DNA from 2 places in the Intestinimonas massiliensis (ex Afouda et al. 2020) genome. Region 1 is predicted to be linked to the other one. Evidence: riboswitches for the same ligand, from Rfam matches in the RefSeq annotation. Region 1 holds a riboswitch; the other holds the start of a gene.
What was found. Region 1 has a riboswitch for thiamine pyrophosphate ahead of thiT (energy-coupled thiamine transporter ThiT). Riboswitches for the same ligand answer to the same signal wherever they lie in the genome.

Region 1 (7,412 bases):
ACCCCGGGGCTCTGGACGACGCCGGGGCCGACGACCTGTACCGCACCGCCTACGGCATGGGGTTGCTCACCCGGGCGGAGCGGGAGGACGGCAGGCCGCTCACCCGTCTAGAGACGGCCAAGCTGCTGCTGGACGCCGGAGGCTATGGCCCGGCGGCGCGGCTCCAGGGGATCTACCACACTGCCTTCTCCGACCAGGCCGACATTCCCGACGGACTGCTGGGATACGCCGCCCTGGCCCAGGGGCTGGGCATGGTTCGGGGGGACGGCTCCGGCCGCCTGAATCCCAACCGCACCGCCACCCGGGGCGAGGCCGCGGTCATGCTCTATGCCTTCATGGGGCGAGCCTCCTGAGGCAAGAAAAACCGCGGGACAGCCGAATGGCTGTCCCGCGGTTTGGTTTTCATTGCTCCTTCTCCTGCGCCAGGCGCTGCTCCAGCGCCTGCACATGCTCCCTGAGCCGCTGCTTCATCAGGAAGGTGGACAACACCCGGGCCACCAGGGTCAGGGATTCGATCTGCTCCTGGGTCCAGTAGCGGTTGGCCCGGCACTCGTCAAAGCCCACATAGCCCTTGAACCGCCCGTCGTCCAGAATCGCACACTGGAGCATGGAGCAGATCCCCTGGGGGGCCAGCACCGCATAGAGGTCGGGGTGGAGGGTGGAGATGTCCCGGCAGTAGAAGATGCCGTTGGCGTCGAAGTTGGACTGGTAATCCCCCAGGTCCTCCTGGTAGGACAGGCCCTGGAGGTTCTCCCGTTCCGACGAGACCCCCTCGCCGCACCACTCAAAGGTGTTATAGCACAGGGTGTCGTCCGCGCTGTTTTCAAAGATATAGACCCGGCTCACGTCATAGGCCCGGCCTACGACCTCCAGCATCTGGCCGATGGCGGCCTCGGTGGTGCCGGCGTCGTAGAGCATCCGGAAGGCGTACCGGGCAAGCTGTTCGGTGACGTCGCACACCGAGTCGGAGTCGATGGGGGAGCTGACGGCGGAGCGGCTCCTGCCGCTGCGGCCGGGACCGTCCTTCAGCTCCTGGCTGTAATAGGCAAAGCACGCCTTCCCCTGGCTCTTGGCCTGGTAGAGGGCCAAATCGGCGCACTGGTACAAGCGCTGGTAGTCGGCGCCGTCGGCCGGGCACAGGGCGATGCCCACGCTGCAGGAGAGCTGCAGGTCGGGGGCGCCCTCCAGCGGCAGGGCGGCTATGGCGGCCAGGATTTCCCCGGCCTTGACCCCGGCATCCGACGCCTGGCTCAGACTGGACAGGAATACCGCGAATTCATCCCCGCCAATGCGGCCGATGACATCGGAGCCCCGGAACTGCCGCTTCAGACAGGCCGCCAGGTCGGTGAGCACCGCGTCTCCGCACAGATGGCCGTACTGGTCGTTGACGTTCTTGAAGTTGTCCAGGTCCAGAATCATCAGGGCCTGAATCTCCTCCGGCCGCCGCCCCTCGATCAGCTCGGCGGCCCGGGATCGTGCCGCGCTCTGGTTCAGCAGACCGGTAAGGGAATCCTTCTGGGCCTGCTCCAGCAGCCGCTGTTCGTGTTTCTTCTCGGCGTCGATGTCGGTGATGACCCCCACCGCCTTGATGGGCCTGCCCTCGCTGTCGAACTGTGTGGTGGCCCGGATACGGCACCAGAGATAGCGGCCGTCCCAGCTACGGATGCGGAACTCTGCCGATGAATAGGGTGCCCCCGCCGACGCGGCCTTCAGGAGCTGGCGGAAGGCGGGCATGTCGTCAGGGTGGACGTCCTTGGAGCTGGGGATGCGGGTACTGATCTCCCGCCGGATGGGGGCGTAGCCAAATTTTTTCTGCCAGTTGTTCGAAAAACTCAGGGTATCCTGTACGATATTCCACTCGAAAATGATGTCGTTGGTCTGATCCATGATGATCTGATGGCGCTCCAGCGACAGGCGCAGGGCCTCCTGGGCCTGCTTACGCTCGGTGATGTCCATCAGCATGGTGTTGAACACCGGCGCGCCGCCGGGGCTGCGCACCAGGCGGGACCGATCCAGCACCCAGAGCGGGTGGCCGTCGCGGCAGATCAGGCGGTACTCCTGTTCCACCGTGGAGTTTATCACCGGCGCGCGGAAATTCTTCCGCACATTTTCCCGGTCGTCGGGGTGGATCAGATCAATCAGGCGGTTGTGGTACTGCTCCTCCAGCTCCGTCTGGCGATAGCCCACCATATCCAGAAAGCCGCTGCTCATCTGCAGGATGGTAAAACCTCTGTCATCGCGGCAGCGGAGCACCCCTCCGGGCAGATTTTCCATCACATCCAGCAGCTCACGCTGGCTCTCCGCCGCCCGCTGGCGGAATTCCTCCGTCCGGGCCCGGCTGTCCTGCAGGACATAGAGCCGTCCCGGCCGCTGATCAAAGTCCGGCTGGGAGAGGTGGATGTGGCAGAGTTGGAGGCCGTCCTCCGTTTCCGTGCAGACCGCGCTGAACCGCAGGTCCAGCTCTGCCAGTCCGGCAGACGGGTCGCCGGGCTCGGCGCGGAATCCGCCATAGATCAGCCAGCCTTCGCCGGGCAGGGGCTCCGCCTCCTGCCAGCGCTCGGTGATGGAGAACGCTCCTCCGTATTCGGCCAGGTCTTGCTCCAGCAGGCGGCGCGCCTCCTGCTTTCCGCAGCAGACCTCGCCCCGGCCGCTGCCGATCCAGGTGACCCCGGGCGCCATCGCCGCCAGAAGGGCCTTCATGTCACGCTGCTCCAGATAGGTCTGCTCCAGTCGGATGATAAACTCCACCGCCTGCGTCCGTTCCATGTCGGCCCCCCTCTCTGGGAAATATTAGCATGAACTGGTTTCTGCCTCTATTATAGCAGACCTGACCGGCCTTGAGAAGCACGATTTATAAAGTCAGAGTAATTTCTTCCGACACAAAACACCCCGGAACGATGTGCGTTCCGGGGTGTTTCGTAACTTTTTAATAGCGCCGGTCCAGCGTCTGGATCACCTGGGCCACGCAGTCCTCCTCGCAGGAAGACAGGAGGACGGCGCCCCAGTCCCGGACCGCCTGGGCACAGTTGGCGGGGGCAAAGGGCACGGCAGACACCGCCAGCATGGGGATGTCGTTCTGATTGTCCCCCACGCAGTAGATGTGTTCCCGGCCGACGCCCAGCCGCTGGGCCAGCTTCAGCACCATGCCGCCCTTGGTGGCGGTCTTGGCGGTGCACTCCAGCAGCACCGCGTTGGAGAAGATGACCTCATAGCGGTCCGGCCAGCGGTCCAGCAGGTACTTCTGGGCAGTCAGCAGGCTTTGGTAATCGGCCTGGATCACCGCCTTACTCCAGGGCTGGGGCATGTCCGGCAGGTCCCGCTGGGTCCAGGTGGTCCTGACCCGCTCCACATGCCGCTGGGTGAAGGCGTTGGGCTGAAAGATATACACGTCGTCGCCGTGGTAGGTCTCCACTCCGATCTGGGGCATGACGGCGCAGAGCTGCCCCAGGTCGGCCGCCGCCGTTTCGGGCAGGGGCAGGTCCACCACCGTGCGCCCGGCAGCAAAGTCGTAGAGCAGCGCGCCGTTGGACAAAATCACGGGGGCGTTGAGGGGAATGGTGTGCGCATAGGGGGCAAAGGTGCGGCGGGCCCGGCCGGTGGCCACGGTAAAGCGGCCGCCCTCGCGGATGAAATACGCCAGCGCCGCCCGGTTGCCCGGGGACAGCTCGCAGCTTCCGCCCACCAGGGTATCGTCAAAGTCACTGGCCAGGAGAACGCCCTCAAATTTGCCCAATCCAATCACACCTTCTTATTTCGGAATATCCTCCCCCACATAGAATTTCTTCAGAGGCGCGTAGAGCAGCCCGGCGATGGCCAGGGCCAGAATGGTGTTGGGGAGCATGTAGGAGCCGTTATACACGAGCGAGTAGAGATTGGGCTCGTCGAACACCGTGCCCAGAATTTCGGTGGGAGCGTAGATACGGTAAATGGTAATGCCGCTGATGAAGTGGACGATAAAGCGCCCCAGGCAACCCAGGACGGTGCCGGCAAAAATGCCCCACTTTTTCCCTTTGAATAGGCCCGCCAGACCCAACGGGGGAAAGGCCACCAGATAATCCAGCAGCATGGACTGCCAGCCCCAGGCATATGCGCCGTCGAAGATGAGCTGTAAAAGGCCGAATACAAAGCCGGCCAGCAGGCCGTCCTTCAGGCCCCAACGCACGGCGAAGAGCAGGATGGGGAACATGGCTGGGGTGAGGGAGCCGCCGTTGGGCAGCTCCATGATCTTGATATAGCTCAGGATCTGGGCCAGGGCCACCATAATGGCGCCTTCGCACAGCATGCGGGTGCGGGTGCGGCCGGACACGGCGGAGCGGGTCGGTTTTGCAGAGGTCATCGATCATTTCTCCTTTTAAAAAATGTACCGCAGCGCAAACCGGAGCTAGCGCAAGCGGTACAGGAGAAACGACACGGTGTCGAATCAGCTTCCTACGCCGGCATTACCCGGATCAGGTTCAAGGGACCGGAGGCGGCCATACGCCTCGCATCTCAGCCGGACTTGCGTCCAGCGCCCCTGTATTCGATTTGTCCTGCGGTCGGGTCCTATTTTATCTCAGCCTGGACAGCTTGTCAAGCAACGCGGTGAAGTAGTCCGGCAGGGGACACTCCACGGTCACCCGTTCCCCGGTGCGCGGGTGGAGGAAGGACAGCCGCCGGGCGTGGAGGCACTGGCCGACCAGGCCGGGATAGGGCTTTTTGGCCCCATACACCGTGTCCCCCAGAATGGGATGGCCGATGGAGGCCAGGTGGACCCGGATCTGGTGGGTGCGGCCGGTCTCCAGACGGCATTGAATGTGGGTGCAGCCGGGATACCGTCCCAGTACGGCCCAGTGGGTCACCGCCCGGCGGCCGTTTTTCCGGTCGATGGCCATCCTTTTCCGGTCCGCGGGGTGGCGGCCGATGGGAGCGTCCACCGTGCCGGCGTCTTCCCTCAGGCTGCCCGCGCACACCGCCTCGTATTCCCGGTACAGGGAGTGGTCCTGGAGCTGCTCGGCCAGGGCCAGATGGGCGGCGTCGTTCTTGGCGGCGATGATGAGCCCCGAGGTGTCCCGGTCGATGCGGTGGACGATGCCGGGGCGCAGCGCTCCGTTGATTCCTGAAAGGCTATTTCCGCAGTGATATAACAGCGCGTTGACCAGCGTGCCGTCGGGATGGCCGGGGGCGGGGTGGACCACCATGCCCACCGGCTTGTTGACCACGATGACGTCGCCGTCCTCGTATACCACGTCCAGCGGGATGTTCTGGGGGAGGAGGTCCACCGGAGCGGGGTCGGGCAGGACCACCTCCAGCACGTCGCCGGGGGAGGTCTTGTCGTTTTTCCGGGCCGGGCGGCCCGACCGGGTCACCGCCCCCTCCTCCAGCAGCCGCTGGGCCGCCGAGCGGGTCAGCCCCTCCACCGAGCGGGCCAGAAACTGGTCCAGCCGCTCCCCAGCCCGGTCAGCCGTCAGCCGGATGGGTGTCATGGCCGGACTCCTTTTTCTCCAGCTTCTCGGCAAAGAAGAGGATGTAGACGACGAAGGCGATGCCGCCGCAGACCACGCAGATGTCGGCCACGTTAAAGACGGCAAAGCGCATAAACAGGGTCTGGAACATATCGGTGACAAAGCCCAGGAACAGCCGGTCGATGAGGTTACCCACCGCCCCGGCCAGGACCACCGACAGGGACAGGACCCCAAAGGGGTGCTTCACCACTTTTTTGACCAGGGCGGCGGCGATGACCACCGCCACCACGGCGGAGACGATGGTGAGCAGCCAGGTATGCTGGGAGAGCATGGAAAAGGCCGCCCCGGTGTTCTGGACATAGGTGAGCTCCAGAATGTGGGGCAGGAAGGGGAGGGAACCTCCCAGGGGGATGTGGGCGCGGACCAGAAACTTGACGACCTGATCCAGAACCACCAGCGCGAGGATGAGGATGGCATAGAGCATGAGCGGTTACTCCTTGGGGACGGCGATGGCGCCGTGTTCTTTTTCGTAGGCTTCCAAATACCTTTTGAGACAAATCTCAATCTCTTTGTTGATCGAGCGGCCATTTTCTTTGGCTACCACTCGTAATTTTGACATGACTTCCCGTTCCAAACGAAGCGGATAGGGATTCTCCTGTTGTCCCATGTGACCCACCTCTCTCTGTTTGATATCAAGATTATATCAGTATGATATTATCGCCGCAACGATACAAAAAGATATCATATAGATATTGACAATTTGATATCTATATGATATCAATATTGCGAGGTGATTTATATGGAACAGGAAAAAATCTGCGGGACCTGCAAATACTTTGCCCAGCACTACCGGAAGTGGGGCAAGGGATACCACGAGGTGGACTGCGGGCACTGCAAGTACCCCCGGATCAAAAAGCGCACCAAGGACCAGACCTGCCCGCACTGGGCGCCTCGGGAAACGTAGAACAAAAAAGCCCCCGCGGCCATACAACGTATGGCCGCGGGGGCTCAGCTTGTCTGCTTATGCTTCGGCGCGCACGACCCCGGCGCAACGGGGGCACAGCTCGGGGTGGTCGTGGTCCTCCCCCACGTGCTCGTTATGGTTCCAGCAGCGCACGCACTTAGGGGCCTCGGACAGCTTGACCGCGATGGTGCAGGGGATGAGGCAGTCGGCCATCTTTTCCCCCTCCACCGCCCCGGTGGTGACGGTGACCCTGGAGACGATGCACAGGGTGGCCAGGTCCACGCCGGACAGGAAGTCCGCGTCCTTCTGCTCGGCCACGGAGAGGGTGACCTCGGTGTCCTGGGCCTTTTTAAAGACCCCGGCGGCCCGGGCGTTCTCCAGGGCCTTGTTCACCGCGTCGCGGACCGAGATCAGCTTATCCCAGCGGACCTGGTCCGCCTCGGACAGGGCCAGAGCCTCGTCGTAGCCGGGCATGTCGTTGAGCAGGACGCTCTCAGTGTTCACGTCGGCGGTGTGGGGCATGGCGCTCCAGATCTCGTCGCTGGTGAAGGCCAGGATGGGGGCGATGAGCCGGGTCATGCCGTCCAGGATGGTATACAGGGCGGTCTGGGCGGAGCGGCGGCCGTGGGCGTCCCCGCAATACAGCCGGTCCTTGATGATGTCCAGGTAGAAGTTGGACATATCCACCACGCAGAAGTTGTACACCGCCCGGTAGACGGCGTGGAACTCATAGCGGACATAGGCCTCGCGGACGGTCTTGACCAGGTCGTTGAAGGAGGCCAGGGCGAAGCGGTCCAGCGCCTCCATCCGGTCCAGGGGCGTCTGGTCGGCGTCGGGGTTGAAATCGCACAGGTTGCCCAGCATGTACCGGGCGGTGTTACGGATCTTCAGATAGGCCTGGGAGAGCTGCTTCATGATGTCCTTGGAGATGCGCATATCCTGGGTATAGTCGGCCGAGGCCACCCACAGGCGCAGCATGTCGGCGCCGTAGTCCTTGATGACCTCCT
Region 2 (7,412 bases), on a different contig from region 1:
GTCGGTGATGCCGGTGTAAAGGGTGCCGTCGGCGCAGCGGAGGATGTAGACCCAGTAGGTCATGGCGGGAAGCCTCCCTTGTGCCCCTTTGGGCAGAATGTTGAAACAAGGAGAAACGGAGTGTCTGCTGCGGTCCGCTGGACCGGGCCTCAGACCGGATGCTCCGGACGGATCAGGCCCTTGCGCAGGCAGGCGGTCAGGTCCAGCTTTTTCGTCCCGTGTTCCCGGAAGGAGACGGAGGCGATGCTGCCCGTTTTGTCCAGGAGAATGCCGCGGCCAAACTGCCTGTGGACCACCGCCGCCCCGGGGATGTAATCCTTTTCCCAAAGCGCGACGGAGGATGCGGGGGGCGGGGCCTTCCGGGGCGGAGGGAGAGGCTTCGGCCGGGGCACGGCCCTGTCTCCGGACGGGACGGAGCCCAAAAGCTGGCGCGCGAAGGTGGAGCCCGGGGCCGGCTCCCCGAACCGGGCGGAATAGGTGAGCAGCTCCAACTGGTATTTGGCCCGGGTGATCCCGACGTAGAACAGCCGCCGCTCCTCCTCCAGGGCCTCCCGCTCCTCGGGGGAGAGGGAGCCCTCCTCCTCCGGCGTGTCCACCGCGGGAAAGACGCCATCCATCACGTCGATCAGGACCACCCGGTCGTACTCCAGCCCCTTGCTGGAGTGGATGGTGGACAGGACAAGGGGGCAGTCGGGGTAGCGCTCCGGCCCCTCCACCACCCGCTGGAGCGCGTCCAGCCGGTCCAGCAGGCCCTGGATGCCGGAGGACTGCCGAGCCAGGGAGAGCAGGATGTTCACCCGGGCGGCGTCGGCGTGCCTGGCGGACAGGTAGTCTCCGTAGCCCATGTATTTGACAATGCGCTGGAGCGCGGCGAAGCCGCCCAGCGCGGGCAGCTTGGAAAAGTGGGTCCGCAGGGCCCTCAGGCGGCCCGCCTGCCAGGGCTCGATCTGGCCGCTGTCCAGCAGCACGTCCAGTACCGGCGCGTCGCCGCCGTACCGGGCCAACACGTCCTGGAGCACCCTGCGCTTGAGGCGCAGGTCCAGCTTGTAGTAGAAGCGGAGAAAACGCTCCGCGTCCCGGCCGTCCAGGGCAAAGCGGAGCATGTCAGTCAGATCCCGCACCACCGGGCTGGAGAAAAAGTAGCTCTCCCTCTGGCGGCAGCGGTAGGGGACCCCTTCCCGCTCCGGCAGGTCGATCAGCGGCAGGGCGCTGTCGTTGTTGCGGTAGAGAATGGCGGTGGACCGGCTGCATTCCCGGGCGAGCCGGAGCAGATAGCGGTACTGACGGCTGTAATCCTCCAGCTCCACCACCCGAATGGGCTCCCCCTGGGGGTTGTCTGTGGTCATATGCTTGGCATGGCGGCTCTGGTTGCGCTGGATGAAGGCGTCCGCCTTTGCTACGATGGACCGGGTGGAGCGGTAGTTGGTCTCCATCAGAAGCACCCTGGCCTCCGGGTAGACGGTCTGGAACTCCAGCAGGGCCTGAGGCCAGGCGGCCCGGAAGCCATAGATGCTCTGGTCCTCGTCGCCGACCAGGAACAGATTCCGGCTTCGGGCCGCCAGCAGGCGAAGAATCTTGTGCTGGATCTTGGAAGTGTCCTGGGCCTCGTCCACGCAGAGGTAGGGAAAGCGGGTCTGGTAGTAGGCCAGCAGATCGGGGAAGCGGCGCAGGATGCGGCAGGCAAAGACCATCTGGTCGTCGTAGTCCATGCGGCGGCTGCGCTCCAACTGCTGCCGATAGGCGAAGTAGACGGCGGGAAAATCCACTCCGTCCAGCCTGATCTCCCGGACCTCTTCATCGGTGAGCAGCATGTTCTTGCAGTAGGTGATCCGGGTGCGGACCTCCTTCACGTCCTGATCGGTGGGGTAGTCGCCCCCGGCGGCCATCAGCTCCCGGACCAGGGCGGACAGGCGGATCTCGCTGCTCTCCAACTCGAAGGGGACGGTCCCCTTGACCCGGGCGTAGCGGTGGATGATGGACTGGCAGACGCCGTTGATGGTGCGGAACGGGAGGGTTTCGGCGTACTCCGCTCCGAAGAAGGAGTGAAACCGGCGCTTCATGTCCCCGGCGGCGGCTACCGTGTAGGTGACGGTGAGGATATGCCCCGGATCTATCCCCAGACAGTAGAGCATATACCCCAGTCGGGTGACCAGCACGGTGGTCTTGCCGCTGCCCGGAACGGCCAGCAGGAGGGTGGGCCCGTCCACCTGCCGCACGGCGGCCTCCTGCTGGGGGTTGAGCTGGATATGGAAACTGGATTTGAATTCCTCGTAGGTCATTCGGTTCCTCACTTTCGGGATAAAAGCGCCTCAAAGCCGCGGCTTTGAGGCGCTTGGCTTACCCCAGCATGTAGGTCCAGGGGAGGTTTTCCCAGGTGGCTGCGCCGTACTGCCGGATTAGCACGTCGGTGAGATAGCGGATCTTCTCGCGCGGGGCCTCGGAGCGGCCGGTGGTCAGCATGGCGTCCAACCGGTCGCGGTTATGCCACAGGTCGGCCCAGGTTCCGCGAAGGCCTCGGGGTGGCTGACCATGGCATAGCTGGAGGCGAAGCCCTCGGACCCGGAGCCGGCGGAAAAGGGGGCTCACTGGCCGCAGGAGGCGCTCCAGCCATTGACGATCCGAGCGGTGGAGACCACCATGTGTCCCATCTCGTGGCTGTACTCATAGGGAGAGCCGAAGCCGGTGCAGTAGATGCGGTCCACCTTGGCCGCGGAGTAGTCGTAGACGTGTTCGCCATGGAAGCCGCCGCCCATGCCGCTGGGCTCGCCGTTGAAGAAGATCCTATCGACGGGGAAGAGAACGATCTCAGTGGGACGGCGGCTCCACTCTCTCAGTGCCGGAGTGCGCGGGGTCCTGCGCTCTTTATTGTAACGCATCGCTCCATAAAAAAGCAACCTTTGAAGGGCGGCAGCCGAAATTACGGCCAGGAGCACAGGGGAATGCCTGCCGAACGGAGGGGGAGGAGAGGGAAAACAACTTTTCCTTGACAAGCGGAAGGGAACTGACTATACTGACAACAACAACTGAATATGGAAAGTAGAATTCTAGGGGGACTCCATGCGGAGTTGAGATAGATTAATCTGACCCTTTGAACCTGATGGTTAAGACCAGCGTAGGGAAGCAATTCGAACAGAACGACATGATTTGTTTGTGGCCAAAAGAGTGCTTTTTCACGTGAAAAAGCACTCTTTTTATTTTTGCCTGATGAAAGAAAGGAAGATGTGCAATGCAACAGGAAGGCTGCGGCTGCCAGCGGGAGGACCTCCCCTGGTCCGGGCGGGGCACCAAGCTGGATATCTCCGGCTGCCGGTTCTCCCTCTATCCCATGGACAGCGATTTTGTCTCCATCATTTTGGGGGCGCTGGAAAAGACCGACACCTCGGCGGTGTGGAGCCAGTCCGACGCCCTGTCCACCGTCTACCGCGGACGGCTGCCCTACGTGGCCGACGCGGTGAAGGGGCTGTTTATCAACGCCTGGCGGCCGGGCGTCCACATGGCGCTGGAGGGGCAGTTCTCCAAGGGCTGCCCGGGCGACTGCGACGGGGACAGCCTGCTGGACCGTCAGGGCCCAGCGCCCAACCAGGCGCTGGCGGCGGAGCGGCACTTTCCCGTGCTGTGCAAGCTGGCCCTGTACCCCATGGGGGTGGGGGACTACATCGACCAAATCGCCCAGGTCTGGCGCATGGCGGAGGACGCCGGTCTGGCCCCCGTCACCATCCACTATGCCACCCGCATCTCCGGCGACGTCCACCAGGTGTTCGACTATCTGGAGGCGGTCTGCCGCCGCATGGAGGAGACCGTCCCCCACTACATCCTGCATTTCACCCTGTCCGTCAACAGCCCCACCCAGGAATAACGAGAGGAGAAGATCCATCATGAACGAGAAATACGGCTGGAAGCTCCAGGAGATCATCCTGGTGGCGATGCTCTGCATCGTTTTCGGCGTCGTCTATCTGGCGGGGGTCTATCTGGCCTCCTTCCTCAGCACCCTGCTCACCCCCGTCGGCCTGGCCCCCCTGGCCAACGAGCTCGTCTTCGGCGTGTGGTTCATGGCCTCCACCCTGGCCGCCTACATCCTCCAGAAGCCCGGCGCGGCCATCGTGGCCGAGGTGCTGGCCGCCCTCATTGAGGTGCTGCTGGGCAACATGTACGGCCCCATGGTCATCGTGGCCGGCATCATCCAGGGCGCCGGCGGCGAGATCGTCTTTGCCGCGGGCGGCTACAAGAAATTCGACCGCAGGATGGTTTGCCTGGCCTCGGTTGGCTGCTGCATCACCAGCTTTTTGTGGAGTTTTGTCCGCTCCGGCTACGGCAAGCTGGCCGTTCCCCTGCTGGCGGTGATGTTCCTCATCCGGCTGGTCAGCTCGCTGATTTTCTCCGGCGTCCTCAGCAAGGCCATCGGCGACGGGCTGGCCCGCACCGGACTGCTCAAGGGCTACGCCCTGGGCCGGGCCCATGCCTGAGCCGCTGCTGGTCGGCCGGGAACTGACCTTCCGCTATGGAAAGCAGTCGGCTCCCATCTTTTCCAACCTGTCTCTGACGGTGGAGGAGGGAGAGACGGTGCTGCTGATGGGGCCCTCCGGCTGCGGCAAGTCCACCCTGGCCTACTGTCTGGCGGGGCTCTACCCCGAGTATGCCGGCGAGCTGGCGGGAACGGTCCGGCTGGCGGGACGGCCGCTGGAGTCCTATGGGCCGGCGGCCCGGGCACGGACGGTCTCCATCCTCTTCCAGAATCCGGACAACCAGTTCTGCATGGACCGAGTGGACCATGAGGTGCTCTTCGCCCTGGAGAACATCAACTACCCCGGCGACCTGCGGGCCCGGATGGACGAGCTGCTGGAGCTGGCGGGCCTGAGGGAGCTGGCCCAAGCCCCCATTCGCACCCTGTCCGGCGGCACCAAGCAGAAGCTGGCCCTGTGCACCGCGCTGGCCACCGGCGCAAGGCTGCTCATCCTGGACGAGCCCTTCGCCAACCTGGACCCGGCCTCCTGCGCCCAGCTCTCCGCCCAGCTCCAGGCGCTCAACCGGCGGGGCCTGACCCTGCTGGTGGTGGACCACCGGCCCGACTGGTGGCGGAGCTTCCTGACCCGTGTGGTGCTGATGGAGGACAAAGGAAATCTGGATGCAGGGGCGTTCCCTCCGTCGGAGCTGGAGGCCCGCCGGGAGGCGCTCACCCGCCGGGGCCTGTTTCTGGACGACGGCTGGCTCAACGGGCGGAGACCGCCCGCGGTGCCCCGGCCGCCGGAGACGGCGGCGGAAGCGGAGGATCTGGCGCTGTTTCACGCCCGGGAAAAGAAGCCCTGTCTGGAGCACCTCTCCTTCCGGCTGGAGAAGGGGAGCGTTACCGCTCTTATCGGCCGCAACGGGGCGGGTAAAACCACTCTGCTCACCGCCTTGGCCGGGGTGGGCCGCCACAGAGGAAGGCTCCGGGTGGCTGGGCGGGTCGGGCTGGTCTTTCAGAACCCCCGCTTCCAATTTCTCACCCTGACGGTGGAGGAGGAGGTCCTCACCACCCTGCGCGCCGCCCGGCCCCAGGCGGCGGAGGAAGCGCGGGCGGCGGAGGCCGAGGCCCTGCTGGGAGAGTTCGGCCTGCTGCCCTGGCGGAAGCACTCCCCCTATGAGCTGAGCCAGGGACAGCAGCGGCGGCTGGCCCTGCTGTCCATGCTGGCGGGGGAGCAGTCCCTGCTGCTGCTGGACGAGCCTACCTACGCCCAGGACGAGCGGTCCACCCGCTTCATCCTGGACCTGCTGGAGCGGCGGGTGGCGGAGGGACTCACCGCCGTGCTGGCCACCCACGACCTGGCGCTGGCCCGGGCCTGCGCCAATCAGATCCTGCTGCTGGAGGACGGACGCCTGACCACTCTCGCCCCAGCGGAGCTGGACGCCTATGCCGCCGAGAGGAGGATGCCGTCATGCGAAGCCTGAATCCCGGCTATAAGCTGCTCACGCTGATTTTGGCCTCCCTGCTGCTGTCGGTGACCTTTCGCACCCGGCTGAATCTGCTGACGGCGGGGCTGGCGCTGCTGGTCACCTTCTGTACGCCCGGTGTCCGCCGGCGGAACCTGCTGCTGGCCCTGATCCCTTTTTTTCTGACGGCGGCCGGCATGTTCACCACCGGCCTGTTCTTCTCCAACGGCGGGCAGGAGGGGGTGGAGGTAACGCTGCTGGGCCAGCGGACCCTCTACGCCACCAACCTGACCACCGCCGCCCAGCTCGCCTCCCGGGTGCTGGCCTTCGGCGGCCTGGGGATGCTCTTCGCCTTTACCACCGACTCCATGGAGCTGATTATGAGCCTGATGCAGCAGTTCCGCCTGCCGCCCAAGTTTGCCTATGGCATCCTGGCAGCCTACCACTTCTTTCCGGTGGTCAAGGAGGAATACGCCGTCGTGGGGGCGGCCCTACAGGTGCGGGGTGTCAAGGCGGGCCTCTGCTCCACCAGACGGCTGTTCCCCATGCTGGTCCACGCCCTGGAGCGTTCGGAGAGCCTGGCCATGGCCATGGAGTCCCGGGGCTTTGAAAGCGGGAGCCCCCGGGCGGTGGCGTTTCGGGTGGAGCTGCGCCCGGTGGATTTCCTGTTTCTCTTCGGACTCAACGGCGCGCTGCTCGCCGGACTCATTCTGCTGTGAGAAAGGAGACGCGTTCATGATTGCGGCCAAGCGGGGGGAGTGGGCTCAGGCCTGCGCCGACTACCCCGACCTGTCCCCCTTCACCCTGCTCAAGCTGAGCATGGTGCGCTACGGCGCGGAGCTGAGCCGGGGCGCGCTGGAGCGCCTTCAGGACCCCCGCTATTCCTTCGGGCAGACGGAGCCCTTCGGCATCCGCTTCGAGGGCCGAGCCCCCGCCCTGGCCCTGCCCGGCCCCATCCTGCTGCGGGACGGCTCCTTTGTCTACATCAACTACGGGGAGCGCTTTGACGACCCCTACCGGATCGACTACGACCGGGACAGCGGCGTGTTCCTGCTGCGGGAGGGGGAGGAGACCCTGGAGGAGGTGGACTTCGTGCCCCGGCCCGCCTTCTTTGGGAAAAAGACCAGCCGGGGCACCCCCATGGAGATGCTGGCCGACGTCCGGGCCCAGAAGCTGATTCTCACCGCCTTCCAGCGGTGCCGCCTGTGGGAGGGAGGCGACCAGTGCCATTTCTGCGCCTTCTTCACCGACGGCCGCAGCCAGGGGGAGGTGGACGGTCAGGACATCTACGAGACCGTGCGGGAGGCCATCCGGGAGCCCGGACGCTTTTCGGAGATCTACCTCTCCGGCGGTACGGATTTCAGCGGGGACCCGCCCTTTGCGGCCGAGGCGGAGCGCTACATCCGGGTGCTCCAGGCCGTCGGGCGGAACTTCTCCGGCCGGTTCTCCAGCCAGCTCATGGCTCCCGCCTATCCAAAGACGCTGCTCCGGCGCATTTACGATCA

Region 2: linked by a shared signal. The riboswitch ahead of BN2154_RS06690 (YkoF family thiamine/hydroxymethylpyrimidine-binding protein) and the one ahead of thiT (energy-coupled thiamine transporter ThiT) in region 1 are both predicted to bind thiamine pyrophosphate.

The regions. Positions count from the first base shown of each region.
Region 1 covers NZ_LN869528.1:511,385-518,796, forward strand. The annotation lists gene BN2154_RS02650 (S-layer homology domain-containing protein) at 1-353, shown strand, start outside; gene BN2154_RS02655 (diguanylate cyclase) at 403-2,766, opposite strand; gene BN2154_RS02660 (HAD-IIB family hydrolase) at 2,927-3,742, opposite strand; gene thiT (energy-coupled thiamine transporter ThiT) at 3,749-4,336, opposite strand; TPP riboswitch at 4,408-4,525, opposite strand; gene BN2154_RS02670 (RluA family pseudouridine synthase) at 4,548-5,462, opposite strand; gene lspA (signal peptidase II) at 5,437-5,925, opposite strand; gene BN2154_RS15060 (Arc family DNA-binding protein) at 5,932-6,108, opposite strand; gene BN2154_RS15655 (hypothetical protein) at 6,241-6,405, shown strand; gene ileS (isoleucine--tRNA ligase) at 6,463-7,412, opposite strand, start outside.
Region 2 covers NZ_LN869529.1:562,358-569,769, forward strand. The annotation lists gene BN2154_RS06680 (GIY-YIG nuclease family protein) at 1-63, opposite strand, end outside; gene BN2154_RS06685 (ATP-dependent helicase) at 150-2,279, opposite strand; gene BN2154_RS16435 (hypothetical protein) at 2,338-2,460, opposite strand; gene BN2154_RS15735 (hypothetical protein) at 2,583-2,876, opposite strand; TPP riboswitch at 3,037-3,136, shown strand; gene BN2154_RS06690 (YkoF family thiamine/hydroxymethylpyrimidine-binding protein) at 3,227-3,856, shown strand; gene BN2154_RS06695 (ECF transporter S component) at 3,876-4,463, shown strand; gene BN2154_RS06700 (ABC transporter ATP-binding protein) at 4,456-5,925, shown strand; gene BN2154_RS06705 (energy-coupling factor transporter transmembrane component T family protein) at 5,913-6,626, shown strand; gene BN2154_RS06710 (radical SAM protein) at 6,643-7,412, shown strand, end outside.